4 regions of the Photobacterium sp. GSS17 genome follow, and region 4 is predicted to be linked to each of the others. Evidence: predicted binding sites of a transcription regulator. Region 4 holds the regulator's gene; each other region holds the start of a gene.
The links. The regulator PurR, encoded in region 4, represses purine synthesis genes. The targets are predictions, from matches to a motif close to TNANGNAAACGTTTNCNTNA.
Positions count from the first base shown of each region.

Region 1: the regulator PurR is predicted to act here: its motif matches at 5,250-5,269, upstream of PGW97_RS02920 (NupC/NupG family nucleoside CNT transporter).
Region 2: the regulator PurR is predicted to act here: its motif matches at 5,337-5,356, upstream of purL (phosphoribosylformylglycinamidine synthase).
Region 3: the regulator PurR is predicted to act here: its motif matches at 4,448-4,467, upstream of PGW97_RS18695 (NupC/NupG family nucleoside CNT transporter).

Region 1 covers NZ_CP117517.1:632,904-640,835, forward strand. The annotation lists gene prfC (peptide chain release factor 3) at 74-1,654, shown strand; gene glgX (glycogen debranching protein GlgX) at 1,942-4,068, shown strand; gene PGW97_RS02910 (hypothetical protein) at 4,061-4,351, shown strand; gene PGW97_RS02915 (TatD family hydrolase) at 4,433-5,224, shown strand; gene PGW97_RS02920 (NupC/NupG family nucleoside CNT transporter) at 5,446-6,711, shown strand; gene PGW97_RS02925 (XapX domain-containing protein) at 7,197-7,367, shown strand; gene deoC (deoxyribose-phosphate aldolase) at 7,815-7,932, shown strand, end outside.
Region 2 covers NZ_CP117517.1:808,334-816,265, reverse strand. The annotation lists gene PGW97_RS03635 (hypothetical protein) at 1-272, opposite strand, end outside; gene PGW97_RS03630 (HAD family hydrolase) at 439-1,116, opposite strand; gene purL (phosphoribosylformylglycinamidine synthase) at 1,266-5,171, opposite strand; gene mltF (membrane-bound lytic murein transglycosylase MltF) at 5,552-7,093, shown strand; gene tadA (tRNA adenosine(34) deaminase TadA) at 7,788-7,932, opposite strand, start outside.
Region 3 covers NZ_CP117518.1:508,603-516,534, reverse strand. The annotation lists gene PGW97_RS18710 (porin) at 1-1,314, opposite strand, end outside; gene PGW97_RS18705 (hypothetical protein) at 1,323-1,559, opposite strand; gene PGW97_RS18700 (NADPH-dependent FMN reductase) at 2,163-2,690, opposite strand; gene PGW97_RS18695 (NupC/NupG family nucleoside CNT transporter) at 3,203-4,408, opposite strand; gene PGW97_RS18690 (LysR family transcriptional regulator) at 4,798-5,736, opposite strand; gene PGW97_RS18685 (tripartite tricarboxylate transporter permease) at 5,905-7,470, opposite strand; gene PGW97_RS18680 (tripartite tricarboxylate transporter TctB family protein) at 7,474-7,932, opposite strand, start outside.
Region 4 covers NZ_CP117517.1:1,431,122-1,439,053, reverse strand. The annotation lists gene PGW97_RS06365 (energy transducer TonB) at 1-374, shown strand, start outside; gene PGW97_RS06360 (MotA/TolQ/ExbB proton channel family protein) at 378-1,052, shown strand; gene PGW97_RS06355 (ExbD/TolR family protein) at 1,049-1,468, shown strand; gene PGW97_RS06350 (heme/hemin ABC transporter substrate-binding protein) at 1,500-2,435, shown strand; gene PGW97_RS06345 (FecCD family ABC transporter permease) at 2,482-3,519, shown strand; gene PGW97_RS06340 (heme ABC transporter ATP-binding protein) at 3,516-4,454, shown strand; gene purR (HTH-type transcriptional repressor PurR) at 4,980-5,987, shown strand; cyclic di-GMP riboswitch class I at 6,191-6,297, shown strand; gene PGW97_RS06330 (TfoX/Sxy family DNA transformation protein) at 6,421-7,011, shown strand; gene PGW97_RS06325 (hypothetical protein) at 7,211-7,615, shown strand; gene PGW97_RS06320 (carboxymuconolactone decarboxylase family protein) at 7,754-7,932, shown strand, end outside.

The sequences.
Region 1 (7,932 bases), 800 kb from region 4:
AGCTCGGTAGCAAGCGCCCGGTGACGGCATGCTGCCATTCGATTTTGAAATCTCTCACAGGATTATCAACGCTATGTCTTTTCTTACTGAAGTGGGCAAACGCCGTACGTTTGCGATCATTTCTCACCCGGATGCGGGTAAAACCACCATCACTGAAAAAGTACTGTTGTTCGGAAACGCGATTCAGAAAGCCGGTACGGTTAAGGGTCGAGGCTCAAACCAGCACGCTAAATCCGACTGGATGGAAATGGAAAAAGAGCGTGGGATCTCGGTAACCACCTCGGTCATGCAGTTCCCGTACAACGACTGTCTGGTGAACCTGCTGGATACCCCGGGACACGAAGACTTCTCGGAAGATACCTACCGTACCCTGACTGCCGTTGACTCCTGTCTGATGGTAATCGACGCAGCGAAAGGTGTTGAGGATCGTACCCGCAAGCTGATGGAAGTAACCCGTCTGCGTGATACGCCGATCATCACTTTCATGAACAAACTGGACCGTGACATCCGCGACCCGATGGAGCTGCTGGATGAAGTGGAAAGCGAGCTGAACATTGCGTGTGCGCCGGTATCATGGCCGATTGGCTGTGGTAAAGAGTTCAAAGGGGTGTACCACATCCACCGTGATGAGACGATCCTGTACGCGACCGGTCAGGGCCACACCATTCAGGAAGTACGCATCGTCAAAGGTCTGGACAATCCTGAACTGGATGACGCTGTTGGTACTGAACTGGCTGAACAGCTGCGTGAGGAGCTGGAACTGGTACTGGGTGCGTCCCACGAGTTCGATCAGGAAATGTTCCTGAAAGGCGAACTGACGCCGGTGTTCTTCGGTACGGCTCTGGGTAACTTTGGTGTTGACCACATGCTGGACGGACTGACGAAGTGGGCACCTGCGCCGCTGCCACGTCAGGCGAACGAGCGTGAAGTGTCTGCCACCGAAGAAAAATTCTCCGGCTTTGTGTTTAAGATCCAGGCAAACATGGATCCGAAACACCGTGACCGTATTGCTTTCATGCGTGTGGTATCTGGGACTTACACTCAGGGCATGAAGATGAACCACGTGCGTATCGGCAAGCAGGTGAGCATTTCAGATGCAGTAACCTTCATGGCCGGTGACCGTGCCCGGGCGGAAAACGCCTTTGCCGGTGACATCATTGGTCTGCACAACCACGGTACGATTCAGATCGGTGATACCTTCACTCAAGGTGAGTCGCTGAAGTTCTCCGGTATCCCGAACTTTGCACCAGAACTGTTCCGCCGTATTCGTCTGAAAGATCCTCTGAAGCAGAAGCAACTGCTGAAAGGTCTGGTTCAGCTGTCTGAAGAAGGCGCGGTACAGGTGTTCCGTCCGCTGCAAAACAACGATCTGATCGTGGGTGCGGTGGGTGTGCTGCAGTTTGACGTGGTCGTTGCCCGCCTGAAAGCGGAATACAACGTTGAAGCTATCTACGAAGGCGTTAACGTTGCAACAGCACGCTGGGTTGAGTGTGGCGACAGCAAGACGTTTGAAGAATTCAAGCGTAAGAACCAGTCTAACCTGGCACTGGACGGCGGCGATAACCTGACCTACATCGCGCCGACGATGGTGAACCTGAATTTGGCCAAAGAGCGCTTCCCGGACGTCGACTTCCGCGCGACCCGCGAGCACTGATCGGGGCCGTCATGCGCCCTTGGGCGATGACGCTGGCTTTCAGGCCGTCACATCTGTGGCGGCCTTTTTTATGCCCGCTTATTTTACCCCTTTTCTTCTCAATTTTATTTGCATTGTCTGCATTGTTAGTGGCGTCAGTATCCCCGTTCCGTACCACAATCACGGGTACGCCACCGTTTTGTGAAAAGTCCCCCTTTTTCATCAATTTGTGTCTAGTATTCTTTTGTGTGCATATGATTTGATGGATGGCTGACACCATTCGAACGGTACAACCACGGAGACGGCACATGGCCATTGCAGCAGACACGCAGTTAAGGGCACTCGCACCGGCGAGTGAGGTGTATACCAGGCAAGGGGAAGCGCACCCGCTGGGGGCCAGCGTGCAGGAAAGCGGGGTTAATTTCAGCCTTTATTCCAAAGACGCTACCCGGGTTTTGCTGCATCTGTTTGAGGATGCCGATGCGACGTGCCCTAGCCATACGTTTGAACTCAATCCCTTGCGGCATAAACGCGGCCATTACTGGTTTATTTTTGTCTGTAACATTGGTCACGGCCAGATTTACGGGTTCCAGGTAGATGGCCCCTGGTTGCCGGAAAAAGGGCTGCGTTTTGATAAAGACAAGATATTGATTGATCCCTACAGTCAGGCCATTTGCTTTGGTAACAACTACCGCCGCGAGCGGGCAATTGGTCCGGGCGGCAATATGGACGCCTGCATGAAGAGCATGGTGGTCGATCAGCTCGGTTTTGACTGGCAGGGCGTGCCCGTGCCCAGCCATTCGCTGACCGAGACCATTATCTACGAAATGCACGTTGGTGGATTCACCAAACACCCGAACTCCGGCGTTGCGGCAGACAAACGCGGCACCTTTGCCGGCGTGATTGAAAAGATCCCTTATCTCAAAGCGCTGGGCGTCACCGCGGTAGAGTTACTGCCGGTGCAGCAGTTTGATGTCAGCGATGCTCCGGACGGCCACCCGAATTACTGGGGGTACAGCCCCATCAATTTCTTCTCGGTGCATGCTGGCTACAGCGTGGACAATGATCCGCTCAGTGCCATCAATGAATTCAAAACTATGGTAAGGGAGCTGCACAAAGCCGATATTGAAGTGATTCTTGATGTGGTGTTTAACCACACCGCGGAAGGCGATGAACACGGGCCGACGTTCTGCTTCAAAGGGCTGCAGAATGGTGCCTATTACCTGGTTGATAAAAAGAACGGCCAGTACCGCAACTACAGTGGCTGTGGCAACACCTGCAATGCCAATCACAGCGTGTTTCGGCGAATGATCATTGATGCCCTGCATTTCTGGGTGACGGAAATGCGGGTGGACGGCTTCCGGTTTGATCTGGCGTCAGTGCTGGCGCGTGACAGTCGCGGCCAGCCAATGAAAGAGCCGCCGCTGCTCTGGTCTATCGATTCTGACCCGATTTTGTGCGGCACCAAAATCATCGCCGAAGCCTGGGATGCGGCCGGGTTGTATCAGGTGGGCTCGTTCATCGGCGATCGCTGGAATGAATGGAACGGAAAATTCCGCGATGACGTGCGTGCCTTCTGGCGGGGAGACAACGGTTATGTCAGCCGTTTTGCCTCAAGAGTGCTGGGCTCCCCGGATATTTACTGCGGACGGCAGCATTCTCCGCACCGCTCGGTAAATTTTATCTGTGCCCACGACGGTTTTACCCTCAATGATCTGGTTAGCTACAGCGAAAAGCACAACTGGGCCAACGGCGAGAATAACCAGGATGGCGACAACCATAACCTGTCGAGCAATTACGGAGTCGAAGGTCCGACCGAACTGCCGGAAGTGGAGGCGATGCGCCATCGCCAGTGCAAGAACATGCTGGCCACGCTCTACCTGTCGCTCGGGATGCCGATGCTCAATATGGGGGATGAAGTGCGCCGCACCCAGCAGGGCAATAACAATGCTTACTGCCAGGATAATGAAATCAGCTGGTTTGACTGGAGCCTGGTCGACAAAAATCAGGATTTACTGCGCTTTGTGACGCTGCTGGGGCAAATTCGGCGGGCAGAGCCGACCCTCGACTGGAACATGCACCGCTCTCTCAGCTCTGTGGTGGAAAACGTCAACATCCGCTGGCACGGGGTGGAGCCGAATAAACCGGACTGGTCGGAACATTCGCATTCTCTGGCGCTGACGGTGTATCACCCCATCACCCAGGATGAGCTGTATGTGGTCTGCAATGCTTATTGGGATCCGCTGGCTTTTACTCTGCCGGATCGCGACAGCAGCGAATGGCATGTGGTGATTAACACGGCGAAACAGAGCCCGGATGACATTTACCCGATCAATCAGGCTCCCCGTTATCCGCACCGTACCATTCTGGCCTCGGGACGTAGTATGATCGTCATGATAGCCAAGTCAGTACAGCAGGATGAGAAGTATGATTAGGGTAATAAAACGTTGGGTGGCCGCGTACGATCGCTGGTGCGAGAGAATGGGGCTGGTTCCGGAGAACCGCCGCTGCTGTGCGCCAGTGCGTTACGATGAAGATGATCCGCGTCATCCTGACCAACGCCGCACGGCGTGTCGGGGAGGCACCATGCCATCCCATGCTGGCGATACCGATATTGGTGCTGATGCCAATGCTAATGTTAATGCAGGTATCGGTTCCAAGGTCTGTGACCAGCCTGTGACACATATCAACAGCGCAAAATCAGATGCCAACGGATAACAGCCGCTGGCCAGAGGCGCTCTGGCCGGTACTTTGGCCTGCGATGCCGAGATTCGCAGCCGCAGGCGGGAGCATACCAGGATGATAGACAGCCATTGCCATTTTGATTTTGCGCCATTTAGTGAAGACCCGGCTCATTATCTGGCGCTGGCGCGTCAGGCCGGGGTGAACAAACTGGTGATACCGTCGGTGGGGGTGCGCAACTGGCAGGCGGTACGTCAGCTCGCCACGGAGCAAGACGGGGTGTACTTTGCCCTCGGTCTGCACCCGTTTTTCAGTGCAGATCATACCGTTGCCGCCGAGCGGCAACTGGCGGCAGAGTTGGAAGCTGAATCACTTTTGAGAGCAAAAAATCGGTCACACTGCGTAGCGGTGGGTGAATGTGGACTAGACTTTGCCATTGCAGAGGTCGATCGTGATCAACAGCTTACGTTACTGTCATCCCAGCTCAGGCTGGCGAACCATTACGGCTTACCGGTAATTTTGCATTGCCGTAAAGCCTACCCGGAATTGTTGCGGCTGCTCAAGCAGATCCCGCCGGTCGCCGGTGGGGTATATCACGCTTTCAGCGGCAGTCTGGAGCAGGCCAGACAGATGATTGATCTGGGCCTGAAAATCGGAGTCGGGGGAACCATCACTTATGAGCGAGCAAAGAAAACGCGTGCCGCCATAGCGCAGCTGCCTTTGTCGGCACTGTTGCTGGAAACCGATGCCCCCGATATGCCGGTGGCCGGCTTTCAGGGCCAGCCGAATCGTCCCGACCGGTTGGTTGCGGTGATGGATGCGCTGGTTACGCTGCGATCGGAGCCCCGGGAGGAGATCGAAAAAGTCATCACCTTAACCACAGCTGAACTTTTTCATATTCCCCATTGAACGGGCGTCACAGATTTAAAAACGATTGCGCTAACGGTTGCGTAAAAGCTCTAATGTTTTGTGATGGCACTCACGTTTGCTGCTGAGCTTGCTATCTCTTTCCTTGCAAACTGTGAAGCGGGCATTATTTTATCCGGCGCCGCATGAGTATAATGCGCCGGACTCTTAACTGAGCCGAATTGTCGAGACGCCAAACTTAACTTAAAGGGATGCCATAAACTATGAGCGTGTTTATGAGCCTGGTTGGGATGGTGGTACTGCTGGGTCTGGCAGTGCTGTTATCTGATAACCGCAAAGCTATCAATCTACGTACTGTTGGTGGTGCATTTGCCATCCAATTTATTCTGGGTGCATTTGTTCTGTATGTACCTGTTGGCCGTGATGTGCTGTATGGCATGTCAACCGCGGTTGCTAACGTTATTTCCTACGGTAATGACGGTATCAACTTCCTATTCGGTGGCCTGACTTCAGACAAAATGTTTGAAGTATTTGGTGGCGGTGGCTTTGTCTTCGCCCTGCGTGTTCTGCCTGTCATCGTGTTCTTCTCTGCACTGATCAGCGTGCTTTACTACATGGGTATCATGCAGGTTGTAATTAACATTCTGGGTGGTGCACTGCAAAAAGCACTGGGCACATCTCGTGCGGAATCCATGTCTGCAACAGCTAACATCTTTGTTGGTCAAACGGAAGCGCCTCTGGTTATCCGTCCGTTCGTACCAAAAATGACTCAGTCTGAGCTGTTTGCTGTTATGTGTGGTGGTTTGGCATCTGTAGCGGGTGGTGTACTGGCGGGTTACGCATCAATGGGTGTTCCTCTGGAATACCTGATCGCGGCATCTTTCATGGCAGCACCGGGTGGTCTGCTGTTCGCGAAAATCATCAAGCCTGAAACTGAAGAGCCAATTGAGCAGCTGGCAAGTGACGCAACGGCAACGGGTGATGATAAGCCTGCTAACGTTATCGATGCTGCGGCAGCGGGTGCATCTTCTGGTATGCAACTGGCACTGAACGTAGGTGCGATGCTGCTGGCATTCATCGGTTTGATCGCGCTGATCAACGGTATGCTAGGTGGTATCGGCGGTTGGTTCGGTATGCCTGAGCTGACGCTGGAACTGATTCTGGGTTACGTGTTCTCACCACTGGCGTTCCTGATTGGTGTGCCATGGGAAGAAGCCACTATTGCCGGTTCTTTCATCGGCCAGAAACTGGTTGTGAACGAATTCGTTGCTTACCTGAACTTTGCGCCATACCTGGCGGAAGGGGCGGAAGTGGTACTGTCTCCTAAGACTGAAGCGATTATCTCCTTCGCACTGTGTGGCTTCGCTAACCTGTCTTCAGTAGCGATCCTGCTGGGTGGTCTGGGTGGTCTGGCTCCAAGCCGTCGCCACGACATCGCACGCTTCGGTATGAAAGCGGTTGCTGCAGGTACATTGTCTAACCTGATGTCTGCAACTATCGCTGGTCTGTTCGTGGGTATGTCACTGTAATTCCCCGTCAGATTACCGACAACGCCGCAGCACTGTCTGCGGCGTTTTTGTTTTCCGTCCTTCTCATCCCGGTGATACCTCACCATCATTGTTTTCTCCCACGGCTTGTGCTTCATTAGCGCTTTCGGCATTACGCCAGTCAGAGCGTTATCCGCCTTCGGGCTGTAATTGTCTCCGTCTGTTTCTGAACCTGATTCGTTAAAGCGTGCCATTTTCTGAAATGCACCTGTCTCTACTCGTCCCTAATCTGAGGTGCCGGCAATTATCAGCGAGTGCTGTCAGGGCTTGCCGTTTCAAGGCCAAGTGGGGGCTTGTGTGAAGGTATTGAAGTTCAACAGATAGGGTAAACATCGAAATGGCTGTTTCCATGACGTGCCATAAAATCGATTGCGCTCCGGTTTCTGCTCATTTCCTTTGCTAGCATTACATTCGTTGCCGGGCAGACTACACTTCTTCTTGTGCTGTTTTAGACAGAGAGCAAGAAGATGAGTGAAGTACTTTTAGCGTTACTGGCGGGGTTTATTGTTGGGATTGTGTTTTCAGCCATTAAGCTGCCCATTCCCGCCCCTCCTGTCTTGTCCGGCGTGATGGGAATCGTCGGGGTGTATATCGGCGGCATTGCCTATCAGTGGCTGGTGGAGCGGTTTTTTTCCTGACTACCAGGGCTGAATTTTAACCCTGAAAGTTGTGCGTGTTTATTCTTGGGGTAAACACATTGTCCACGCTGGGAAACGTAACTTTCATGGTGGCAGTCAGGCGCTCTTGGTATGATGTCAGGGCACCATCACAAACACATTACGGTTGTTTCAGTTTGTCTCTTAAATATTGAGATATGAATCAATAAGACTGATCAACATCAACGTGAGCCGAATCTGGCACCAGATTCGGTGTAACGGTGACACGGATAGCAATCAGGCTGACGATCTCGCGTCGCTGGTCTGAGTCTTCAAGGAGTCAAGTCCGTATTACCCGCGGTCGCAGACCAACAGTCGGGTAGCACTGTTCGCATAGGCGGGCCGTTTGGCGGTGGCGCATACGTTAACCGTCAGGCGTATGGAACAGTTTCTGAAGCTTGATAGAACATAACTGGACTGGAGATAGTCATGAGCGATTTAAAAGCTGCTGCACTGCGTGCACTACAACTAATGGATCTTACCACTCTGAACGATGACGACACTGATGCGAAAGTGATCGAATTGTGTAAGAACGCCAAGACCCCTG
Region 2 (7,932 bases), 620 kb from region 4:
AGATACGGGATCAGGCTATAGCCGAAAAACATGGTGACAGCAGGGATGAAGAAATAAAGCGGGATGAATCCCCAGCGATTGCCGCGGCACAGCCCGGCAATCGCGGTCAGACCGGAAATCAGTACCAATGTAGCAATCACGCTGGGCACGATCCCGATTTGCTTGAAACTGAAAATTGCCGCGAAGGTATCCGCATAGCGGATCAGGCAGATCACCACCAGTGCAGCCAGCCCTTTGGCCGCAAGGAGAAACCCATTGCGTGTGTCGTCCATTATTCTCTCTCTTCCTTGAAAGCGTGTGGAGCTGGCTGTGATCGGGATAAAAAATAATCGCATAGTTTATGCGGGTAATGTCAACAGCACAACAGTTATTTGAACAATGTTTCTCTCTTTGCCCTAACCTGCCAAATTGGCGCTGACCGCATTCAAACAACGGCAGTCAGCCATGCATTCGCACCAGATCCGCAAACCCTTCCAGGCTTCTGACAACCCGGGTCGATACCCGATTTTCTGCCCGGTTACGGTTCAACCAAACAGCTTTCATTCCCACATCACTGGCTGCCTGGGCATCCAGCTTCGGATGGTTGCCGATGTACCAACAGGCCGATGCCGGTTCGCTGGCCCGTCGCAGGGCGTGCTGAAAAATCCGCCGATCCGGTTTCGCCACTCCCACTTCTTCCGAAATCACCATGAACCGGAAATAATCCCGGATCCCGGTTTCGCGTAGTTTGGTTTCCTGATGAAACGCAAAACCGTTCGTGATAATGGCTAAAGGCGACAACTGCTGCAGGATGTTTAGAGCCGGCAGCACGTCTGGAAACAACATCCAGTGCTGGCGGTACAACCGGTAGTACTCCACGCTCAGCTTTTCAGCCTGTTCATCGCTCAGTGGCATCCGGAACAAAGCACTGATTCGTGCCCGTCGTAACTGCTCGAAACTCAACTCACCCGAACGCCAGCGCGCACGCTGCTGATCGGTGATTCGACGCCAGTCTTGTTCTATTCCATCAGAACAAGTCTGAATCTGCGATGAATAACGCGCGGCAAAAACCCGGATGGCCTGTTGCTCAGCGCCATCATGATCAAGCAGTGTATTATCGAGATCGAAAAATATCACATCGCCTCCGCGGTATATTCAACGCTTATTTCCAGCATAATCAAAATCTTGCCGATTCGGCGAGAAAAATTCGTGTCAGAAATAAAAAAACCGCCCATTTAGGGCGGTTTTTGTTCACAAGACGTTCTTTTACCGACAGATACCGGGGATTATCCCAGGTTCACGCGTGCGTTGCGGAACATACGCATCCACGGGCTGTTCTCGCTCCAGTCATCCGGATGCCATGAGTTCGCCACGGTGCGGAAGACACGCTCAGGGTGCGGCATCATGATAGTTACACGGCCATCCTGCGTCGTCAGACCGGTAATACCGTTCGGAGAACCGTTCGGGTTCGCCGGGTAGTTCTGGGTCACATTGCCGTAGTTGTCCAGGTAGCGCAGTGCAACAGTACCAGACTGCTCAATCGCCGCCAGGTGCTCAGCATTGCGTACTTCAACACGACCTTCACCGTGAGAAACGGCAATCGGCATACGTGAGCCTGCCATTCCGTTAAAGAACAGGGAGTCGCTCTGCTGCACTTCCACTAGGCTGAAGCGGGCTTCGAAACGCTCAGATTCGTTACGGACAAAACGCGGCCACAGGTCAGCACCCGGAATCAGGTCGCGCAGATTCGACATCATCTGACAGCCGTTACACACACCCAGTGCAAACGTGTCGTTACGGTGGAAGAAGCGCTCGAACTGGTCGCGAGCCAGATTGTTGAACAGGACTGACTTCGCCCAGCCTTCACCGGCACCCAGTACGTCACCGTAAGAGAAGCCGCCACAGGCAACCAGGCCGTGGAAGTCGTTCAGGGCAACACGGCCAGCCAGGATGTCACTCATGTGTACATCTTTTGCTTCAAAACCGGCACGGTCAAAGGCAGCAGCCATCTCAACGTGAGAGTTCACGCCCTGCTCACGCAGAATCGCCATTTGCGGCTTAGCGCCAGTGGCAATGTAAGGGGCCGCCACATCTTCATTGATGTCAAACGACAGGGCAACATTCAAGCCCGGATCGTTCACGTCCTTCTTCGCGTCAAACTCCTGCAGAGCACCCGCCGGGTTATCGCGCAGCGCCTGCATCTGGTACGTTGTTTCTGCCCAGATAGTACGCAGTTCAGTGCGGCTTTGCTCCAGTACACGGTCATTGCCGTTCCAGATTCGCAGTACGTCCTCGTCAACCACCGTACCAATAACGTGGCTACATGCTTCCAGACCGTGAGCGGCCAGTACCGACTGTACCTCGTCCAGGTCATCAGTGCGTACCTGAATCACAGCGCCCAGTTCTTCGTTAAACAGGGTCGCCAGCACATCGTCACACGCATCGCCGTCAGTGGTGTTAATGTCCACTTCCACCCCGGTATGACCGGCAAAAGCCATTTCTGCCAGAGTGACATACAGACCACCGTCACCACGGTCGTGGTAAGCCAGTACTTTTTCATCACGGACCAGTGCCTGAACCGCGTTAAAGAAGCCTTTCAGCAGCTCAGGGCTGTCCACGTCTGCCGGGGCATCACCCAGTTGCTTGTAAACCTGTGCCAGGGCAGTCGCCCCCAGACGGTTCTTCCCGCAACCCAGGTCAAGCAGCAGCAGCGTTGACTCGCCTTTGTCAGTACGCAGCTGTGGCGTTACGGTCTTGCGGATGTCTTCGACACGACCGAACGCGGTAATGATCAGCGACAGCGGTGCCGTCACTTCTTTTTCCTGCTCCTGATCCTGCCACTTGGTCTTCATTGACATGGAGTCTTTACCGACCGGAATCGTCAGACCCAGCGCCGGACACAGCTCTTCGCCCACCGCTTTCACTGCTTCATACAGACCGGCGTCTTCACCCGGGTGACCAGCTGCAGACATCCAGTTGGCAGACAGCTTGATACGTTTCAAATCACCGATATCGGCGCTGGCAATATTGGTGATCGCTTCACCGACAGCCAGACGGGAGGAAGCCGCAAAGTCCAGCAGTGCTACCGGCGTACGCTCACCCATCGACATGGCTTCACCGTGATACGTGTCGTAGCTCGCTGCAGTCACCGCACAGTCCGCTACCGGAACCTGCCATGGGCCAACCATCTGATCGCGCGCCACCAGGCCAGTTACCGTACGGTCACCAATGGTGATCAGGAAGGTTTTCTCGGCCACAGCCGGCAGACGCAGTACACGCTGGGTCGCGTCTTCCAGATCGATACCACTGCGATCAATCGCCTGACCTTCTGCTTTCTGCGTGGTCACGTCACGGTGCATCTTAGGCGGCTTGCCCAGCAGGATATCCATCGGCATATCGATTGGAGTATTGTCGAAGTGGCTGTCTTCCAGTGTCAGATGACGCTCTTCAGTCGCTTCGCCCACCACCGCATACGGGGCACGCTCGCGCTGACAGATAGCATCAAACACGTCCATATCTTCAGCCGCCACAGCCAGCACGTAACGTTCCTGAGATTCGTTACACCAGATTTCCAGCGGGCTCATGCCCGGCTCGTCATTCGGCACGTCACGCAGCTGGAATTTACCGCCACGCTCGCCATCGTTCACCAGCTCAGGCAGGGCATTCGAGATACCGCCCGCGCCCACATCATGGATAAACGCAATCGGGTTGGCATCACCCATCTGCCAGCAGCGGTCAATCACTTCCTGACAACGACGTTCCATTTCCGGGTTTTCACGCTGTACTGACGCAAAATCCAGATCCTCGGCCGACTGGCCAGAGGCCATAGAAGAAGCGGCACCACCACCCAGACCGATATTCATCGCCGGGCCACCCAGCACGATTAGCTTGGCACCAACCGGGATCTCTTTCTTCTGCACATGCTCGGCACGGATGTTACCCATACCACCGGCAATCATGATTGGCTTGTGGTAACCACGAATTTCTTCACCGTTGTGCGATGCCACTTTTTCTTCATACGTACGGAAGTAACCCAGCAGGTTAGGACGACCGAATTCATTGTTGAATGCGGCGCCGCCCAACGGGCCTTCCAGCATGATATCCAGCGCGCTGACAATACGCTCCGGCTTGCCGAAGTCGGTTTCCCATGGCTGAACAAAGTTCGGAATTCGCAGGTTCGATACAGTAAAGCCCACCAGACCGGCTTTTGGCTTACCGCCGATACCTGTTGCGCCTTCGTCACGGATTTCACCGCCTGAACCGGTTGATGCGCCTGGCCATGGCGAGATAGCCGTTGGGTGGTTGTGAGTTTCCACCTTCATCAGAATGTGTGCGTCTTCCTGATGGTACTGGTACTGACGGGAGGTCGCATCCGGGAAGAAACGGCCCACCGTGGAACCTTCCATAACGGCGGCATTGTCTTTGTAAGCTGACAGCACGTAGTCGCCGTGCTGCTCATAGGTGTTCTTGATCATCTTGAACAGGGACTTGGCCTGATCAACCCCGTCGATCGTCCAGTCCGCGTTAAAGATCTTGTGGCGGCAGTGCTCAGAGTTTGCCTGCGCGAACATCATCAGCTCGATGTCATTCGGGTTACGGCCCAGCTTAATGAAACTGTCCACCAGGTAGTCGATTTCATCTTCCGCCAGTGCCAGACCCAGGGTAACGTTTGCTTCCTCAAGCGCTTGACGGCCACCGGCAAGGATGTCCACGCTTTTCAGCGGGGCTGGTTCAGCCTGCGTAAACAGTACTCCAGCCGCATCCAGATCCGTAAATACCACTTCCATCATGCGGTCATGCAGCAGACCTTTCAGGGCTGACAGCTGGTCATCTGTCAGAGATGCCGTGGTGTCAACATAGTAGGCCGTACCGCGCTCAAGACGCTTAACCTGGCTCAGGGCACAGTTACGGGCGATGTCGGTAGATTTGGAAGACCAAGGAGAAATGGTGCCCGGACGAGGTGTCACCAACAGCAGCAGGCCGGAAGGCTCATGTTCTGCAATCGTCGGACCGTAAGTTAACAGGCTGGCCAGCTTGTCTTGCTCTTCCTTGTTCAGCGTCGCTGACAGATCAGCAAAGTGCATGAACTCAGCATAAATGCCTGACACAGGCAGATCTAATTCGCGGCAGCGCTCTAGCAGCTTGTTAACGCGAAACTCAGACAGTGCGGGTGAACCACGCAAAATTTCCATGTGCGTACGTCTCTCGATTAGCAGTTGAATGAAGGTGATATTGGCCTAATCCCCGTCGAAGACCGGGATAATTACGTCAATGCCACCTCGTTTGCCAGCATTTTACGAGGCGAGTTTGTCGCGATGGGGCGTAGTATAAGGGAAATCTTTTTGTGACGTAACACTTGACGCAACCGTTTGCGTGTTTTTTTTTCGATCACGCGAAAAAACCACGAAAATGCCTCATTCTCATCCCCGGTTTCGGGTATACTGCCCGACCTTTCTGACAGCCTGTCAGGATACCCATACCGCAAAAAACTGCTGTCATACAGGCGAGGATTTTGCGTATTTGATGACCTTTGGTATAAAGGACGCCCGATAGATACTGAGAGCATAGTTAATTGAGCAATCTCCGAACGCATTCCACTGTCAGACATATCATAGCCTTACTGCTAAGCACCCTGCTTCTGAGCGGCTGCTTGTGGCAGGAAGCTCCGCGTACAGATTTGGAGCGTATTCGGGAAAACGGTGTTCTTCGAGTCGGCACCCTCAATAACCAGCTTTCCTACTACATCGGCAGCGATGGTCCGACCGGGCTGGACTACGAGCTTGCCCGCCGGTTTGCCAAAAAACTGGGGGTGAAGCTGGAAATGAAGCCGATGCTGAGCCTGTCGAACATGTTCCCGACCCTCAAGCGCGGCGATGTGGATATCCTGGCCTCCGGGCTGACCATGACCGCCGACCGCCTGGCCGATTTCCGTGCCGCTCCGGCCTACTACTACGCCAGCCAGAAAGTGGTCTATAAAAAAGGACAATGGCGACCGCGCAGCATCGAAGATCTGGCCGAAAACAAAGGTGTGCTGACCGTCGTGAAAGGCTCCAGCCACGAAAAGACCCTTCACCTCCTCAAACTCCAGCACCCTACCCTGACCTGGAACAGCGTTGTCGAAACCGACAGTGACGAGCTGATGCGCCAGGTGGCGGAAGGTGAGCTGGACTACACCATGGCAGACTCGGTTGATGTCGCCCTGAACCAGCGGATTTACCCGGACATCGCGACCGCATTAGAGCTGACGGAAGACGAACCTATCGCCTGGTTTGTTAATCAGCGTCACGACGACAGCCTGTATGCCCTGCTGATTGAATTCTTCGGCGACATCAAACAAAGCGGTGAACTGGCCAAACTGGAAGAGAAGTACTTCGGCCACGTGGACAAGTTCGACTATGTTGACACCCGCGCCTTCCTGCGCGCCATGGATCACAAACTGCCAGAGTGGAAAAATCTGTTCCAGCAGTATTCCGGGGAATTTGACTGGCGCCTGATCGCCGCCCTGTCCTATCAGGAATCGCACTGGAATCCGCAGGCGGTATCACCGACCGGCGTCCGCGGCATGATGATGCTGACCCTGCCGACAGCCAAGGCTGTAGGCGTGAAGAATCGTCTGGATCCAGAGCAGAGCATTCGTGGCGGCACGGAATACCTGCGCAAAATCATCGCCCGGATCCCGGACAGCATTGAAGACCATGAGAAAGTCTGGTTTGCCCTGGCCTCTTACAATGTTGGCTTTGGTCACCTGATGGATGCCCGTCGCCTGACCAAATCACAAGGCGGCAACCCGGATGCCTGGAGTGATGTCAAACAGCGGCTGCCGTTGCTACGTAAGCGTAAGTTCTACACCCAGACGCGCTACGGCTATGCCCGTGGTGATGAAGCCCTGAACTACGTGGAAAACATCCGCCGCTATTACCAGAGCATTATTGGTTATGAGCAGGCACACAGCCTGCCGCCAACCGATGACATAGCCATTGTGGACGGGCTGAACACCATCCAGCCACCAGCGGTCTCTGAGAGCCAGAGCGCGCTGCCCGTTCCGCCGCCACCGTCCACTACACCGTCAGATGAGCTGCCGGACATCAGCACCAACAAAACGGCCAGTAACTAATGGGGTTACCGGCCATTCGCCAGTTTCAGACCTGCCATGGAAAATCAAACGGCAATTGATGACGTTATTGGCAGGAAACGCTAGTGTCTGGTGAAACTAGCGGCCTGAAAGCGCTGTAACCTGCATGACGACAGCCAGCCCAGGCCAGCCCCCTCGCGTGACCTTCACTTTCAATGAAAAACAGCAAGTTCAGTGAGATCACGCTAGCAATACGGGATAATTCTGGTCCACAGCCCAATCATTTTCGCTGATACTGCAGAAAAAGGAGCCTGCGTACCGGGACAGTCCGTATGGCAGGAGAGAAATATTTGCAGGAGGCGCTATGCAGTTTTCGAAGAAAAAAGCCCTTGACCGAATGAGGACGCGGATGGCGGTCTCGGCAACTCGCCGTAAACGCCTGCATGCCAACATTCGAAAAAAAATTCACTGGCGGCATCGTAACTTTGTCCTGAGCTGTTGTACGGAGTAACCCTGTGTTACCCGACACAGTTAAGTCCAAGGTGCTAAGGTGCTGTGCACAGAAATACACACGCACCGGCGCACCACCATTCAGACGCTATCACCTTATTCGGGTGCGTGACGACACTCAGGCACAACGAAAACAAGGGCTCATTTGAGCCCTTGTTTGTTTTTACGGTGCCATTCAGTTGGTCTTGTGGTGAGCGCGACAACAAGCCTTGCTGGCCATCCATCACTAAGAGCGGTTCTGCTTATCACTGTCTGGCTGAGCGGTTGCCTGCTCCGCAGCGCGACGGGCCAGTTTTTCTGCTTTTTTCTCTGCCCGCCGCCGCCGGAAGAAAGCCTGCAACTGCTCGCGGCATTCCACTTCCAGTACACCG
Region 3 (7,932 bases), on a different replicon from region 4:
CAGCTCCTCTTCTCCCTGTGGATGCTGATTACGCACATACAAAATATCTTTGGCACTCTGTTTATATGCCGTCACCGGAAACTCATCGCCGTTGCTGTTGATGAAATGGGTATACACTTTCGGCACCGTCCCGTTTTCATGCTGCTTACAATCATACATTGACGGTAGCCATGAACCTGTTCCGTCTTGGGTGAGATATGCGGTCACCGGGCGATCCTTGGCGATATCTTCTATCATGCAGTATGTCGGGCTGAAACTAACAAGATGGTGCGTGTTATTGAACGCATGGCTTACCCATTCGCCGCTACTGGCAGCATCTGTGCCTCGTTCAGGATCATACGGGGTTTCATCCATATATACCCCGCTGTCGTAAGGGCCTGTCAGCGATTGATCTATTCGGAACGTTTGCGGATCAGACACAAAATACGCCGTTTTTCCATTTTCCAGAGTATATGCTTTTACGAAATCCCGGTTGATCTGGTAAGTCGGACTTGTGGTAACCAGATTGCGCCCACGATAGTCCGCATCCACAAGGCTGACGGTATAGAAACGGGTGTTAACTAAATGTTTTGCCGACGAACCTTGCGCAGTATCTTCTTCACTGTCTGAGAGATAGTACGGCGTTTCACTGTAAAGTAAGCTTTCGCCACCTGAGAGTATTCCTGATCGCGGGCCGGAATACCCATAACTAGCCACATCGTATGTGGGTGTCTTTTCCCCTGAACTAAGAGTTGTTTCGCTTTTGTTTATACGCACAACTGTACCAATCCAGCGCCCTTCAAATTGCAGCAGATAGTCCAGGGTCAATGTTTCAGACTGATCAGTGTAATCGTAACTTTGAATATCAAAATGCGGCTGATTATTGTCGAAATCCCAACGACGCATAAAAGACACTTTGTTGCCTTTTTTACTCATAGCCATTGGCTGCTGCTCATAATGTTCGGAGCAGTTATCACGACCATTAGCAAAATAAGCAACCTGAGTACCCTGACTATCGACCCGACAGACAGACTGATCCTGAAGACCATTCGGACTGACTTTAGTCAAAATCCGCGTAAACTCATCCTCGTTTACATCAGTATTGTTAGCCTGGAAATATCCCAACGCATCATTGGAGGTAATCCACAGCGGTTGTGACTGAGCCGGTTTCGTCAATGCAAAGTCGAGCATGAAAAATTCCGCTTTGTTCTGCTGAATTTTTTCCGTGGTATACGTAATCAGCTCTTTCGCCTGGTAATAACCTTGAACTGATGGAGCCGCATTGGCTTGCGTGCAGACAGCCAATACTGCCGAGCCAATAATCAATTTTTTCATCATATTACCTATTTTTTGAAATTATCCGGCGTAGAGATCCCCGCACCACCATTGGAGGCATATTTCACGTTCTGCAGCGCCTGTAGATCATTCTGATCAATATTCAGCGTCATCTTATATCCATGCGGAGCACGTGATCCGCTGTCCACTGTAGGTTGCGAAGGTGTGTCATCTCCGCTCCCTCCCCCACAGGCGGTCAGGCCGAGTACTAAAACAGGCAGCAAGTGTAATTTCAATAATTTCATAATGGATTCCAAATCGCAGGCAAAGAACGACCTTCCGCTTTGACAAGCTGGAATAAAAATGGGGAATAGTGTTTAAAACTCTATCGTATAAAACAGTGTTGTTTACGGCGGAATTATATAAGGTTGACTAAAAGTCTCAACACACAACTGAGCAATATTTGGCCACAATGATGTTTGAGTTAGTCATTTGGTATGAAGAAACTGGTTTAAAATCCTTAATATTCAGACAGATAAATAAAAGTAAATAATTTAAAATATTTTGAAACCTTTTGAAATAAACTGTCAAATAAGAAGCAATTCGCATTCTGATAAATATATTTATTGTAATGAGTGTGACTGAATCAACGGTAGTTGTAATTATTTAACTTTTAAAAATAACAAAGAGAAAATATGACATATAAAATAGTTCTTATATTTTCCCGTTCCTCTTGTCGTAATTCGAGACTATGGATTGCTGCTCTTTATACCAACGGCTGCTATTCATCACCGCCGTCAACAGATGAAACTGAGGGGGTGAATCAAAGCAGCCGCTAAAGTTCAGCATCCAACACCTGGAACGGTTATGTCGTGATCATCGTTCACAACAGCGTGACAGGAATTGCATTAGGCTAACAGTTGTTGCATTGCAGAATGTAGTCGGTCATCCCATTCAGGATTGATCATGCGCTGGTTTTCGGTGTCGAAATTGTCAAAAAAATTCGGTACTGACAAGGACGCTTTCACCTCAGCCCCAAAATATGGCATTGAGCCATTTGCCGCCGCCAGTACACTCTGTGCACCACCCGCTCCCGGTGACGTTGCCAGCAGTACCATAGGTTTGCCTTGATACACCTTATGCTGAATACGAGAACACCAGTCAAAAACGTTCTTATAAGCCACAGAGTAAGATCCGTTATGTTCAGCAAATGAAATGATAATGGCGTCGGCATCATTCAGTTTGTTCAAAAACTGCTTGGCCAGTTCTGGGTGACCCGTCGCTTTTTCCCGATCTTCGCTGTATAGCGGCATTTCATAGTCATTCAGATCCAGCAGCTCCACCTCAACATTACCGAGGAGCGATACCGCATAGCTAACCAGTTGTTTGTTGATAGATGTCGTGCTGTTTGTTGCAGCAAAAGCAATAACTTTCATCCAGATATCCTTTTCATCGTTCCGCATTAATCTCTGTCTTGATTGAGCCACAGGCCCCGATTCAACCTCATTAACGCAAGGTGGTATCAGATAACCGGTACCCATTGGGAGCACACGGTTCGTTCCACAACGCTGTTGCAGCTCTTCTTAATACTCACGCTACCAAAACCCATCGATTAAGTAAATTTTTAAGTTTACTTAAAAGGAAATATGCAACACAGATTATATTTTCACTGTTGGAGCCTCTGGTTTGAGACATACTGCTGAACGGTAAGCTGACACGATTTACAGTGTGGCAGACGTAAGCCCTGGCTCCCTGTCCCCATCTGAACGGCTACTCCATCAGAATAGCTACTACATCTGATTAGCTACTTCATCTAAGTACATAACGTAATCATTTAATCCAGCAGGCTTTGCGAACGCCTATCGGCTCAACACCCGTTCGAGAGGCACAAAAAAGGGCCCGAAGGCCCTTTCTGGTTTAACGTATTAACGGGTTGGAGCGGTGTAAATCAGAAAGACAAAATGGCTCCGGCCACCGCAGCACTCATCAGGTTAGCCAGTACGCCTGCCGCAATTGCACGGAAGCCCATTTTAGAAATGTATGAGCGACGTTCAGGAACCATACTGCCAAGGCCGCCAATCAAAATGGCCATCGTACCAATATTGGCAAAACCACACAGCGCGAAAGTCACAATTGCCTGAGAGTGCTCACTCAGCTGATCTTTCACTTCCATCATCTGAATAAATGCCACGAACTCATTGACCACAATCTTATTGCCAATCAGTGAGCCGGCAATGCTGGCTTCATTCCAGGGAACACCCAGTAAAAAAGCGACCGGCGCGAATACGTAGCCCAGCAACTTTTCAAAACTCAGAGACAGACCGAACAGATCACCGGCCGCTCCCAGTAACCCATTCAGCAGGGCAATAACACTGATGAATGCGAGCAGGGTCGCACCAACGGTCACCGCTAAACGAAGGCCTGCAATTGCGCCATCCGCCAGCGCTTCCACCACGTTGGTGGCGCGTGGAATCTCAACCGAGGTTACTTCGTCATCCCCGCTCTGTTCAGCGGATGGCGGAACCATCATTTTTGCCATTAGCAAACCTGCCGGTGCTGACATAAACGCGGCAGCGATCAGGAAATTCAGTTCAACACCCAGAGAGGCATACCCCACCAACGTGCCGCCGGCTACAGAGGCCAGACCGCAGGTCATGACAGCAAAAAACTGAGAATCACTCATTTTTTGCAAATACGGTTTGATCACCAGCGGCGCTTCTACCATACCGACAAAAATATTCGCGGTGGCCGACAGCGATTCGGCACGTCCGGTACCCAGAAAACGTTGCAGCCCGCCGCCAATCACATTAATGACTTTTGGCATCAGACCGATATGGTACAGGGCAGAGATCAAAGCGGAGAAAAAGATGATGATACCAAGAACATTAACGGCAAAAACGAACCCGACACTGCCTGTAGCCAGACCACCAAACAGAAATGAAATCCCTTGCTGACCATAATCGATTACGCTGGAGACCGCAGAAGTAACCTGGCTGAGTGCTTCCTTACCGGCGGGTACGTAAAGCACCAGTAAGGCAAACAACACCTGAAGGGTGAAAGCCAGACTGACCGTTTTCAGCGGAATATTCCGGCGATCTGTCGATAGCAGGTATGCAAACAGCAGAATCGCAGCAATACCGAAGAGGGAAGACATAGTAAAACCTTACGTTCAATGAAGAAGCGGCGCATTCTATAGCGCAAAGGTTTGCCTTCAAGATCCTTTTGCTGCCGGTTTGTTACTGAGTTTCTTACCTCACCTGTCGAGAGTCTTCAACAAATTGATAGTATTGAAAATATTGGAGTTCCAAAGGAAATTTTTTCCATATGGAAAAAATATTTCTGTCAGCGCGAACAATCTTTTCAGGGAGCTGCTGAAAAAAACCACACTGACCTGTATTTACTCTAACCACTGCCTGTTTTGTACTGATACGAATATGCTGAAAAGTCTCGTACTAAAAGCCGAGCCTAGAAATAGCTCTTAATCGTAGGATGCCCATCCTTGTCATTCACTTTGCTATTTTCGTATCTGGTTGGATCACGGCCTCAAAGCTTAACCCAAGGCATCAGCGCTTTATCCCAGTAAGGCTGTTCGCCGATGTGATGTTTGAAGAAGTCAATCGCCGCCGTGATCTTGCGCGGCAAATGCTTACGGCTCGGATAAACCGCGTAAAATGGCATACGTTGCGCTGCCTGCCAGTCAGGTAACAACTGAATCAACTTACCGTCCCGAAACTCATCGCGCAGCAAGTATGTGGCCAGATAAGCTACCCCCCACCCAGCCACGGCGGCATCTCGTACGGCTTCTGCCAGATCCACCCGATAATTGCCGGAAACATTCACCGTGGTAGCCTCACCGTCTTTTGCAAACTCCCAGCAACTGTAGTTTCGCTGTCGGCTCTGATAAGTCAGGCAATTGTGGTTGACCAACTCTGACGGGTGGTATGGCACTTCTCGCTTCAGCAGATACTTTGGTGATGCAGCAACAACAAAGCGAGTATCAGCCAGTCGCTGTGCAACATAGCCCTGCGGAATATTTTCATAGTTGGTGATCCAAAGATCCAACCCATCAGCCAGCATATCAGCCTGATGGTCAAACAAGCTCAGCTCAACCTGCAGTTCCGGATATTTTTGCTGCAGAATTTCAATGGCGGGAATGATGTGCATGGTGCCGAAAGACTGGGATAACCCTAGACGCAGCACCCCGGCCACGTCATCACGCTCGAACGCCATAGAGTCCGTGGCATTATTAACGGCTTCTACAACCTGGCGGGCATAAATGGCAAACTCCTGCCCCGCATTGGTGAGAGTAAATGTCCGGGTCGTCCTCTGCAGCAGCTTTACGTTCAACGCTTCTTCGAGCGCGCCCAACTGCTTGCTGACATGAGAGGTCGAGACACCCAGCTGTTTGGCGGCAGCGGTAAAACTTCCGGCCTGCAATAAGGTATCAAAAATCACCATTTGGCTGGCTTTGTCATGGGTCACTGGACACTCTCCCGAAAGCGTTAACAAGGACTGAGTCGGTAAGGAAAAAGCCTTTTAGCAAGGCTCCATCCCAATAAATCAACGGAGTGTAGCGACAATAAAAAATCCCGGCAAGTCACCGGGATTTTAAATGTGTATACCTTCTTAAGGGCTTGTCTGAACAACAGCTTATTCACCCGCTTTGAGCCTGGCTTCGCCATCGTTCAGTTCCGTTAAGGTCGCCTGAGCAGACTTTTGCTTGCGCTTCTCCAGCACCGCAGTTACCAACGGCATCAGCAGTGCCAGCGCCGCGATGATCATGATCGACAGTGTCAGTGGGCGCTCCCAGAGGAAAGAGTAGCTACCGTCACTCAAGGTCAGTGATCGACTCAGGTTCTTCTCCAGAATATCCCCCAGAATAAAGCCAAGCAGCATCGGTGCCATCGGGAAATTCAGTAACTTCAGGAATGTCGCAATCACGGTAATGATAACCATCATATGAATATCAAACGCATTGAAGCTAACCAGATATACCCCTGTGATTGAGAAGAACAGGATCAACGGGATAAGAATCGGACGCGGGATCACCAACAATCTAGAAATGTAAGGGATCAACGGAAGATTCAGAATCAGCAGTACCAGATTGCCGAAGTACATCGAGATGATCACCGACCAGAATACATCCGGATTATCGACAAACAGACGCGGGCCCGGTTGAATCCCGTAAGCAATCAGCGCTCCCAGCATAATAGCAGTGGTACCTGACCCAGGAATACCCAGTGTCAGCAAAGGGACAAACGAACCAGTAGAAGCCGCATTGTTCGCTGACTCCGGTGCTGCCAGCCCGCGAAGCGCGCCTTTCCCGAATTTCGCTTTCTCCGCTTTTGGTGCCAGGTTTCGCTCCATGCCGTAACTCAGGAAAGAGGCGATAGTTGCACCAGCACCCGGCAGTACACCAACCAGAAAACCGAACACCGACGAGCGCGCAATAGTCGGCGCAACATGCTTCACCTCTTCTTTATTCAGCTTCATACTGCCGAGGGAATTCATGTCCATCTGCGGCTCTTCTTCTTTATGCTCGCCACGCAGTACCGTCATAATGACTTCTGTCAGAGCAAATGTTGCCATTGCCAGCAGCAGGAAGCTGATGCCATCAATCAAGTTGATATTATCGAAGGTAAAGCGTGGGATGCCGGTCATCACATCGTTGCCGACCATCGCAATCATCAGGCCAAAAACCGTCATCATCAGGGCTTTCAGCACCTGCCCCTTCCCGGAAAAAGCCGCTACCGCCGTTAATCCCAGTACCATCAGAGCAAAGTAATCTGACGACTGAAAGCTCAGTGATACTTTTGCCAGAGCCGGTGCGGCAAACAACAGAATAATGGCGCCAACCGTACCACCGGTGAAAGAAGAATACGCCGCCAGTGCCAGTGCTTTGCCAGCCTGATTTTTTTGTGCCAGCGGATAACCGTCGAACGCAGTCACCACAGTACTCGCACAGCCCGGCGCATTGATCAGGATCGACGAGGTTGATCCCCCGAAAATAGCGCCATAATACACCCCGGCCATCAGAATAATACCCGAAGAAGGATCAAGCCCGTAGGTAATCGGAATCATTAGCGCAATAGCAGAAATAGGACCCAGTCCCGGCAGCATGCCGATAAAGGTACCGGCAAAACACCCGACGACAACCATCAGTAAGTTGAAGGGCATAAACGCAGTTGTCAGCCCTGACATCATTCCATCAAACATGGTTTAGCTCCCCAACATCATTGTCCAGACCCGGCCCGGAGCCAGATAAATATCTAACAGTTGCGTCAGGACATACCAAAACCCGACAGCAAACGGTACAGACGCCAACACGACAATCTTGATTCTTCGCTCACCCAGCAGCCAGTAGCCACCAGCCAGGAAGAAAATGGTTCCCACCATAAAGCCCAGCCATTCCAGTGACACGGCAAACAGCACCATCAGAACCAGTAACTTAGCCACCAGCGAAAAGTCGTAACCGGTTAACTTCAGACATTCTTTCTCTTTTTTACTGGCCGTCAGTAGCTGACACACCGCCAGAACGGCTCCCATTAAAGCCAGGGCTGTTGGCATGGATCTGGCGTTGAAGGGTTCAAATTCATCACCGGGAAACAACACGATTTCATTGGCGTAGTAGCCGTAGGCGATGGAAAAACATAAAAACACCAGACCGCCGATATGATC
Region 4 (7,932 bases):
CCGCGCCAAATACGGCTGCCACCAATTCGCAGGATACCCATATAACGGAAACCAAGGCGTCACCCTCAGCGAGCGCAGCCGGGGTCAATAGCCCTGCCCTCGTCAACCAGCCAACCTTTGCCACCAAACCTTCGCCGGTCAGCTATCCGCGTATCGCACGTCGACGTGGACTGGAAGGTCAGGTCACGGTTGAAGTCTGGATTGATGAGAAAGGCAGACAGGTCAAGCAAATGCTGGTGCAGTCCTCCGGTGCGCAGGTACTGGATGAGGCCGCGTTGGACGCGATTAAACGCTGGCGTTTTTCCTCACACATTGTCGATGGGCACGCCATTGCCCATCGGGTTCATATTCCTGTTCGATTCAAGTTGGATTAATTCATGGACACGTTTCAAAGTCTTCAAAACCAGTTCGGCATAATGACTGGCCCTCTGCTGCTGTGTTCAGCACTGACCGTCATGATTCTGGTCGAGCGCAGTATTCAGGTTCTGCGCTGCACCGGTGTCGGCCGAGGGAAAATCAATGCCCTGCTCAGTGCACAAGATCGTGGTGACGAAGCCGGGCTGGATAGCCTGGCTCATTCCCTTAAACAGCAGCGCCCTCTGTTGTGTCGGGGGGTCTCAATGCTGATTGCCCATCGCCATTTTGATAAGCCGCTACGTGAAGACGCAGCAGGTATCTGGTTGCAACAACAACGCAGCCAGTTGCGTGCCGGCCTTCGCCTGCTGGGGTTAATTGGTGTCATCAGTCCACTGATTGGTTTATTAGGCACCGTTCTTGGCCTGATTGAAATGTTTAAAGGTATTGCGGCCAGTACCGGCTCTGTCACGCCAGGCGATCTGGCTGATGGACTGGGGCTTGCGATGCGTACCACCGCCGCCGGTCTTCTGATTGCGCTACCGGCCATTACCGGGTCGCAACTACTGGGCCTTTGGGCAGATAAAATCACCGCCAAGCTCGAACACAGCCTGAACCATTGCAACTTATGGCTTGAAGGGCTCACCCTTGAGGGTGCAACCCGCCAACGTACGGCCACTCCGGCGGAACAGTCATGATCCGTACTCATCAAGGCATTAATACGGACGACGATCTGAAGCCTGATCTTACCCCGCTGCTCGACATTATTTTTATCGTCATGGTCTTTCTGCTGCTGACGGCCAGTGTGAAGTTGCAATCACTGGAAGTCGATTTACCGCAAACCGACACCCGGACACTGCAAACCACACAGGCCGATCCGATCACGATCAACCTGATGTCTCAGTCACCTTACTGGGCCTTGCAGGGAGCAGCTGTGGAGGACTGGGAAACCTTTAAAACTAAGCTGGTTGAGGCTGTCAAAGCCGCACCGGAAAAGCCAGTAGTCATAGGAGCCGATAAAACAGGATCGGTCGAAAACATGCTCAAACTGCTGGCCTTTTTACAGCAAAACAACATCAAAGCCACGCAGCTATTGATGGAAGAAGAAAAGTAATATCAGACGAAGTAATGGAAGAGGAAGAATTATGAAACATCTAGTCATCGCCAGCGCATTACTCATGACGACGGCCACAAGCTTTGCCGCTGAACGTATTATCAGTGCCGGCTCTGCCATTACTGAACTGGTCTACGCATTGGGCGCGCAGGACCAGTTGGTTGGCGTAGATCAAACCAGTAAGTTCATCGTTGCCAGCCAAGCTCTTGAAAACTCGGATGCCATAGAGCAAAACGTCAAAAGCCAATACGTCAATAACCAATATGTCAAAAACCAAGACGTAAACAATACCGCCATTCCCGTGCTCGGTTATCACCGTCAGCTCGCGGCGGAGAGCCTGCTTTCTCTCAACCCGACCCGTATTCTGGGTTCAAGTGAAATGGGACCGCAAACCACGCTGACCCTGCTGCGTCAAGCCGGTGTGGCAGTAGATGTTCTCAACTCAGGTGAAACCGTCGAAGATCTGCTTGTGCGTATTGAGCAGGTGGGTCGCCTTACTCAGCACGAATCTACCGCACAAGCCCTGCAAAAAGAGGTAAAAGACAAGGTAGCAGCCATTAAAGCCAACCAGGCCAATACAGAAACGCCGAAAAAGGTTTTATTTCTGATGATTCACGAGGGACGACCAACCAATGTCGCCGGTCGCCATACCCCGGCAGACAGTGTCATCCAACTGGCTGGCGCTATTAACCCGGCAGCCGACAGCATTGAGTCATATAAACCGATTTCACAGGAATCGATTGTCGAGATGCAGCCGGACATTATTCTGATCAGCGAACGTACTTACAGCCAGCTTGGCAGTGTGGAAGCCTTGCTGCAAAAAATGCCTATGCTGGCAGCCACGCCTGCAGGACAGAATCAAGCCGTTGTGACCATTGATGGTACAGCATTGATTGGCGGACTCGGGATACAAAGCCTGAATGAAGCAGAACGCCTCAACCGCGAATTTTATCCTCAGTCATTCTGAGTCACCCTCAACCTACCCTGAGTCATTTTCCCGAGTAGTACACAACATGCAGTTACAACGACTCCCAACCCGCGTGGTCTTTCCGGCTGGTCTGGCTTTGCTGACAATGACGCTGATCGTCTCAATGACGGTCGGCCCAATGGCAATCAGCGTCAAGGACAGCCTCCATGCGCTTCTGCCGTGGCAGACCGAACTGCCGACTCATATCAGTATGGTCATTCAGCAAATTCGCCTGCCCCGAACCCTGATGGGAATTGCCGTCGGTGCCATTCTGGCGCTGTGTGGTGCTGTGATGCAGGGGTTGTTCCGCAACCCGCTGGCTGACCCGGGCATCATTGGGGTATCCGGCGGAGCAAGCCTGGGGGCCGCAGTCGGAATCGTGCTTTTTGCCCCGCTTGCCGCCCTTTCCCCCTACCTGCTCACACTGGGCACAGTGCCCGTGCTCGCTTTTCTGGGCGGCACTGCCACAACGTACCTGGTATACACTTTGGGAACCGATAAAAATGGCACATCCGTCACCGTCATGTTACTGGCTGGGGTTGCTATTGGCGCGCTGTCCGGCGCAGCACTGGGCCTGATGAACTACTATGCCGATGATCAGGCACTGCGAGATCTGTCATTGTGGACATTAGGCTCACTGGCTGGCGCAACCTGGCCCAGCATCGCTCTGGCCTATATGACGCTGGCGCTGCTGATTGTTCTTTTTGATCGCCATGCCAACGCCCTGAATGCCTTTTTGCTGGGAGAAGCAGAAGCTCGTCACCTGGGTGTTAACGTCCAGCACCTGAAACGCAGCCTGATTCTGCTTTGTGCCGCTGGCGTCGGAGTGGCCGTTTCCCTGACCGGGGTGATCGGTTTTGTTGGCCTGATTGTTCCCCATATTTGTCGAATGCTGATCGGGCCGAACCACAAAACCCTGCTTCCGCTGTCCGCTTTGCTTGGCGCTTTACTGCTCCTGATTGCTGACATGCTGGCGCGCGTTGTCGCGGCACCGTCAGAGCTTCCTGTTGGCATCATCACCGCGTTAATTGGCGCGCCATTTTTCATCACACTGTTAGTTAAGCAAAAGGGCAAACTGTCATGAGTGACAATCCAACAACCGTGAACGCTTCGTCCTTTGCACGCCAGCCAGCAGATTCGGCCAACCGCTCGTCTTTGGTAACAAAGCCAATTGTGGTAACAGAGCCCGTAGCAGTCAGCGTCACGGGTTTGAACCTCAGTCTGGGCGACAAAGTGATTCTGGACGACTTCTCGATCGACATTCGCTCAGGCGAGCTGACTGCACTGTTAGGCCCCAACGGCGCAGGGAAAAGTACCCTGCTGAAAGTTCTGTGTGGTGAACGGAGCGTGCCAGGGGAAATCTGCTATTTCGGCCGCAACCGACAAAACTGGCCACCCCATCAGCTGGCTCAGCATCTCGGCATCCTGCCGCAGCACAGCAGTCTGACATTTGCCTTCACGGCTGAAGAAGTGGTGGCTCTGGGGGCTTTGCCTCTCAATATCTCGCAGGCCCGTACCCGAAAAATTGCCAGTGAAAAAATGGCGCAGGTAGACGTGACTGCCCTGTCTTCACGTCTGTACCCGACCTTATCCGGCGGAGAAAAACAGCGGGTTCATTTTGCCCGCGTGCTGACACAATTAAGTCAGGCGGGCGAACAGTGCGTTCTGATGCTTGATGAACCGACCTCAGCGTTAGATCTGGCGCATCAGCACAACACGTTACGCGTCGCCAGAGACATGGCTCGGGCCGGCGCGGCGGTCATCGTCGTCATCCATGATCTGAACCTTGCTGCTCAGTACGCTGACCGGTTAGTTATCATGAACAACGGCAAAATCCAGGCAGATGGTAGCCCGCAGCATGCGTTAAGCGAATCGCTCATTGAAACCGTATATGGCTGGCCGGTATGCATCAGCCACCACCCGGTCGACGGCTACCCTGTCGTGTTACCGGCCGGTGAAAACGCAGACAGAAAAAAGGCAGAAAACAGAGCCGCTATTACTATCAATCAAACCTCGTGAAGCAGAGTGATAACGCCGCTTCAAGTGAAAAGACCACGGTTTTATAAGAGCGGAAACATCGTTGATTGAGCGAAATTAGTACCGGTTGTCGCGCAGCAAGCACAACCGGTATTTTTATTCCATGCAAACTGATTTATTGCAGGATATTAAATTTGTTTCAAATCAAGTTATTACCATAACAATAAATTGCAGCGTAGAGCCTTGTTACAAGCAAAATATTGATAACTGTCAATTAATATCCATGACTTTGGCCAGAAACATTGCACTATTGGCCACACTCAGTAAAATGTGATCGCAAGCGATTAAACAATGCAAATGATCCATGCAACGCGTTTTATTAGCGCGGGTACGATTTTTTGTTATCAGAGATGAAGCCGCCCGTTCGAGATGCGGCCTTTTGGCGTTTCTGGTAATTCCACCTAACAGAATAGTGAATGGCATCCCTGACATCGCAACTCATCACTGTCCTCTTAGGTAATGCATTCAATTTAAAGGTCTGCGGACCCATTCACTAGAAGAATAACTATGGCAACGATTAAAGATGTTGCACGTATGGCTGGTGTTTCAACCACCACCGTTTCACACGTGATCAACAAAACACGCTTCGTGGCTGAAGCAACACAGAAGAAAGTTCTCGCGGCGGTTGAAGAGCTGAACTACGCACCAAGTGCCGTAGCACGAAGCCTGAAGTGCAATACAACCCGCACCATCGGCATGCTGGTAACCAAATCGACCAACCCGTTTTTCGCTGAAGTTGTCCACGGCGTTGAAGAATATTGCTACGGTGAAGGCTATACGCTGATTCTGTGTAACACCGAAGGTAACCTGGAAAAGCAAAGAGATTACCTGCGTATGCTGGCCGAAAAACGGGTAGATGGCCTGCTGGTGATGTGTTCGGATCTTGACGAGCAACTATTGGAACTGCTGGAGCGCCAGAAAGATCTGCCGATGGTGATCATGGACTGGGGTCCGGAAAGCCCGCACACCGATAAAATTCAGGACAATGCTGAACTTGGCGGCTACGTGGCAACCAAATTCTTTATTGAGCACGGTCATAAGGAAATTGGCTGTCTGACTGGCCACGCAGAAAAAGCGGCCTGTCGCGAACGCCTGAAAGGTTTCCGCAAGGCAATGACAGAAGCCGGACTAGACATCAATGAAGACTGGATTCTGGAAGGTGACTTCGAATGTGAATCTGCGGTAAAAGCGGCCAACACATTTATGGCAATGGAAAAGCGTCCAACCGCGATTTTCTGCTTCAATGACATCATGGCGATGGGCATGATCAGTACATTTGAGCAAGCCGGTATCCGTGTACCTGACGATATGTCGATCATTGGCTACGATAACATCGACCTGGCACCGTATTTTTCACCGCCACTGACCACGATCCACCAGCCTAAACGCCGTTTGGGTAAGAGTGCGGTTGAGATTCTGATGGATCGCGTGAAGAACAAAGAACACGAGCATCAGGTTTTTGAAATGATACCAGAACTGGTCGTTCGCAAATCAGTGCGTAACCTGAACAGCTGATATGCATAACTTGATGACAAATGTATGACAAACCGGAGATTTTTATCTCCGGTTTTTTTGTACCACTTTTGACTTAAACAGTAATAAATTCACAACATTAGAAGTATATCACTATAAAAATTGTGAGATATTACTGGGAGCAATATCACACTTTAAAAGTTGGGAGCAAGTTCAAAATAATCTTCTGAGATATGCTTTAGGTGTCACGAACAAGGCAAACCTATCGAAAGGTAGGGACGCAAAGCTTCCGGCCTAAGAGTAGGCAGTTTTATTTTTAAAGCAGTCAACTTATGGTAGCGGGGTTGCCGATGGATATAGCAGATAACATCAGGAAATAATTTCACTTTTCCCTGACAGTTCGTTTTACAACTCTGCTATTCTTGAATCCTCGCTCGTTGTTAGGTGACCTAGTAACAATTCACCGAGAAGACGCATGGACAAACCAGTACTCAAAGATTCATTACGCCTTTTTAATAATTTCGATAACGTCAAATCACGCTCAATGTTTGGCGGCTTTGGCATATTTTCTGGCGAAACAATGTTTGCACTCGTGGTAAATGACAAACTGCATTTACGGGCGAATGCCGACAATGAAAAGGAATATAAATCCGCAGGAATGAAACCTTATGTATATAAGAAACGTGGCTTTCCTGTTGTAACCAAACATTATGCCATTCCTGAAGAGTGGTGGGACGATACTGATAAAATTCTGGCTCAGGCGAAATTGTCTTTATCTGCCGCTAAAGCAGATAAAGAAATAAAAAATAACACCTCTCCCAATCGAATCAAAGATTTACCCAATCTTCGCCTGGCGAATGAGAGGATGTTGAAAAAAGCCGGAATAACCACAGTGGATGAGCTGTACGAAGCCGGTGCCCTGAATGCGTATAAAGCGCTACAGAGCACTCATGAAGGCGAAGTAAGTATCGACTTACTGTGGGCTTTGGAAGGAGCAATCAGTGGCAAGCACTGGTCTGTTATCCCGAAAGAGCGGCGCTCAGAACTTCTTGCGAAATTAAGTTAATCGCAACCTAACACATATAAAAGAGATCTTCGGATCTCTTTTTTATTCCCAACATATTTTTGGCTCTGCAATGACAGAATAATGTCATTCCCTGTCAAACATTGAATTAACTCACAAAGCTGCTTATTAATTCGGCAACACACTTTTATTCAATGAGGGCAATTGTAGAATTAGCCGGATGTAAAACACCGGAGGTTATATGAACTATTCCCAACCTTTCCCAGGACAAAATGAACAGATGTTCAAGGATAAGTTTGGCAAATGGCCACGCCTGATGCGAGCGGTGGTTCTTATTAGCCTGCTTCCGCCTGTGGTTGTCTATTTATTGGTCAGCCAACAAGTGGCTTCACCGGTGGCTATGCATGATGTGTTACTGTCGATTACCGTGTTAAACGTCACTTTATTCGTCTGGGGACTACTCCTCAAAATCCGCGCTAGAAAGTATTGGTATCGTAATTACCATATTGGTAAAACCATGTTGTTGTCTGTCGCCCCGATTATCGCTTGTGGCTATATTCTGATCACCGATGCACCAAGCAGTCGCAATCAGGTGGCTAACCAGCCGCAATCCATTCCTGTACGAATTTCCATCGATCAATCCTGATTTCTGCTATTTTCATTAGCGACTGAAATTTTTTACCTCTTTATCAGGTCTTTGTCTGATATTTACCGATAAAATGATCCATGATCTTTATATTGGACTCAGACAGTTACACGACACACCGACGAAAAAGAGGTTCCTGTGCGTATTTCGGCTAAAAAGCGTTACTCCGTTCTGATCAGACCCCTGCTCTGGCTCCAACAGCGGCACTTCGGCAAAGTGCTGAATCCTGCTTTACTGTGGGGTAGACGTCCGCCTTTATTTTGGCTGGTCGCCGGATTTTTTGGTTATCTGGATCGCCGTTCTTCTCCCCTCTCCCC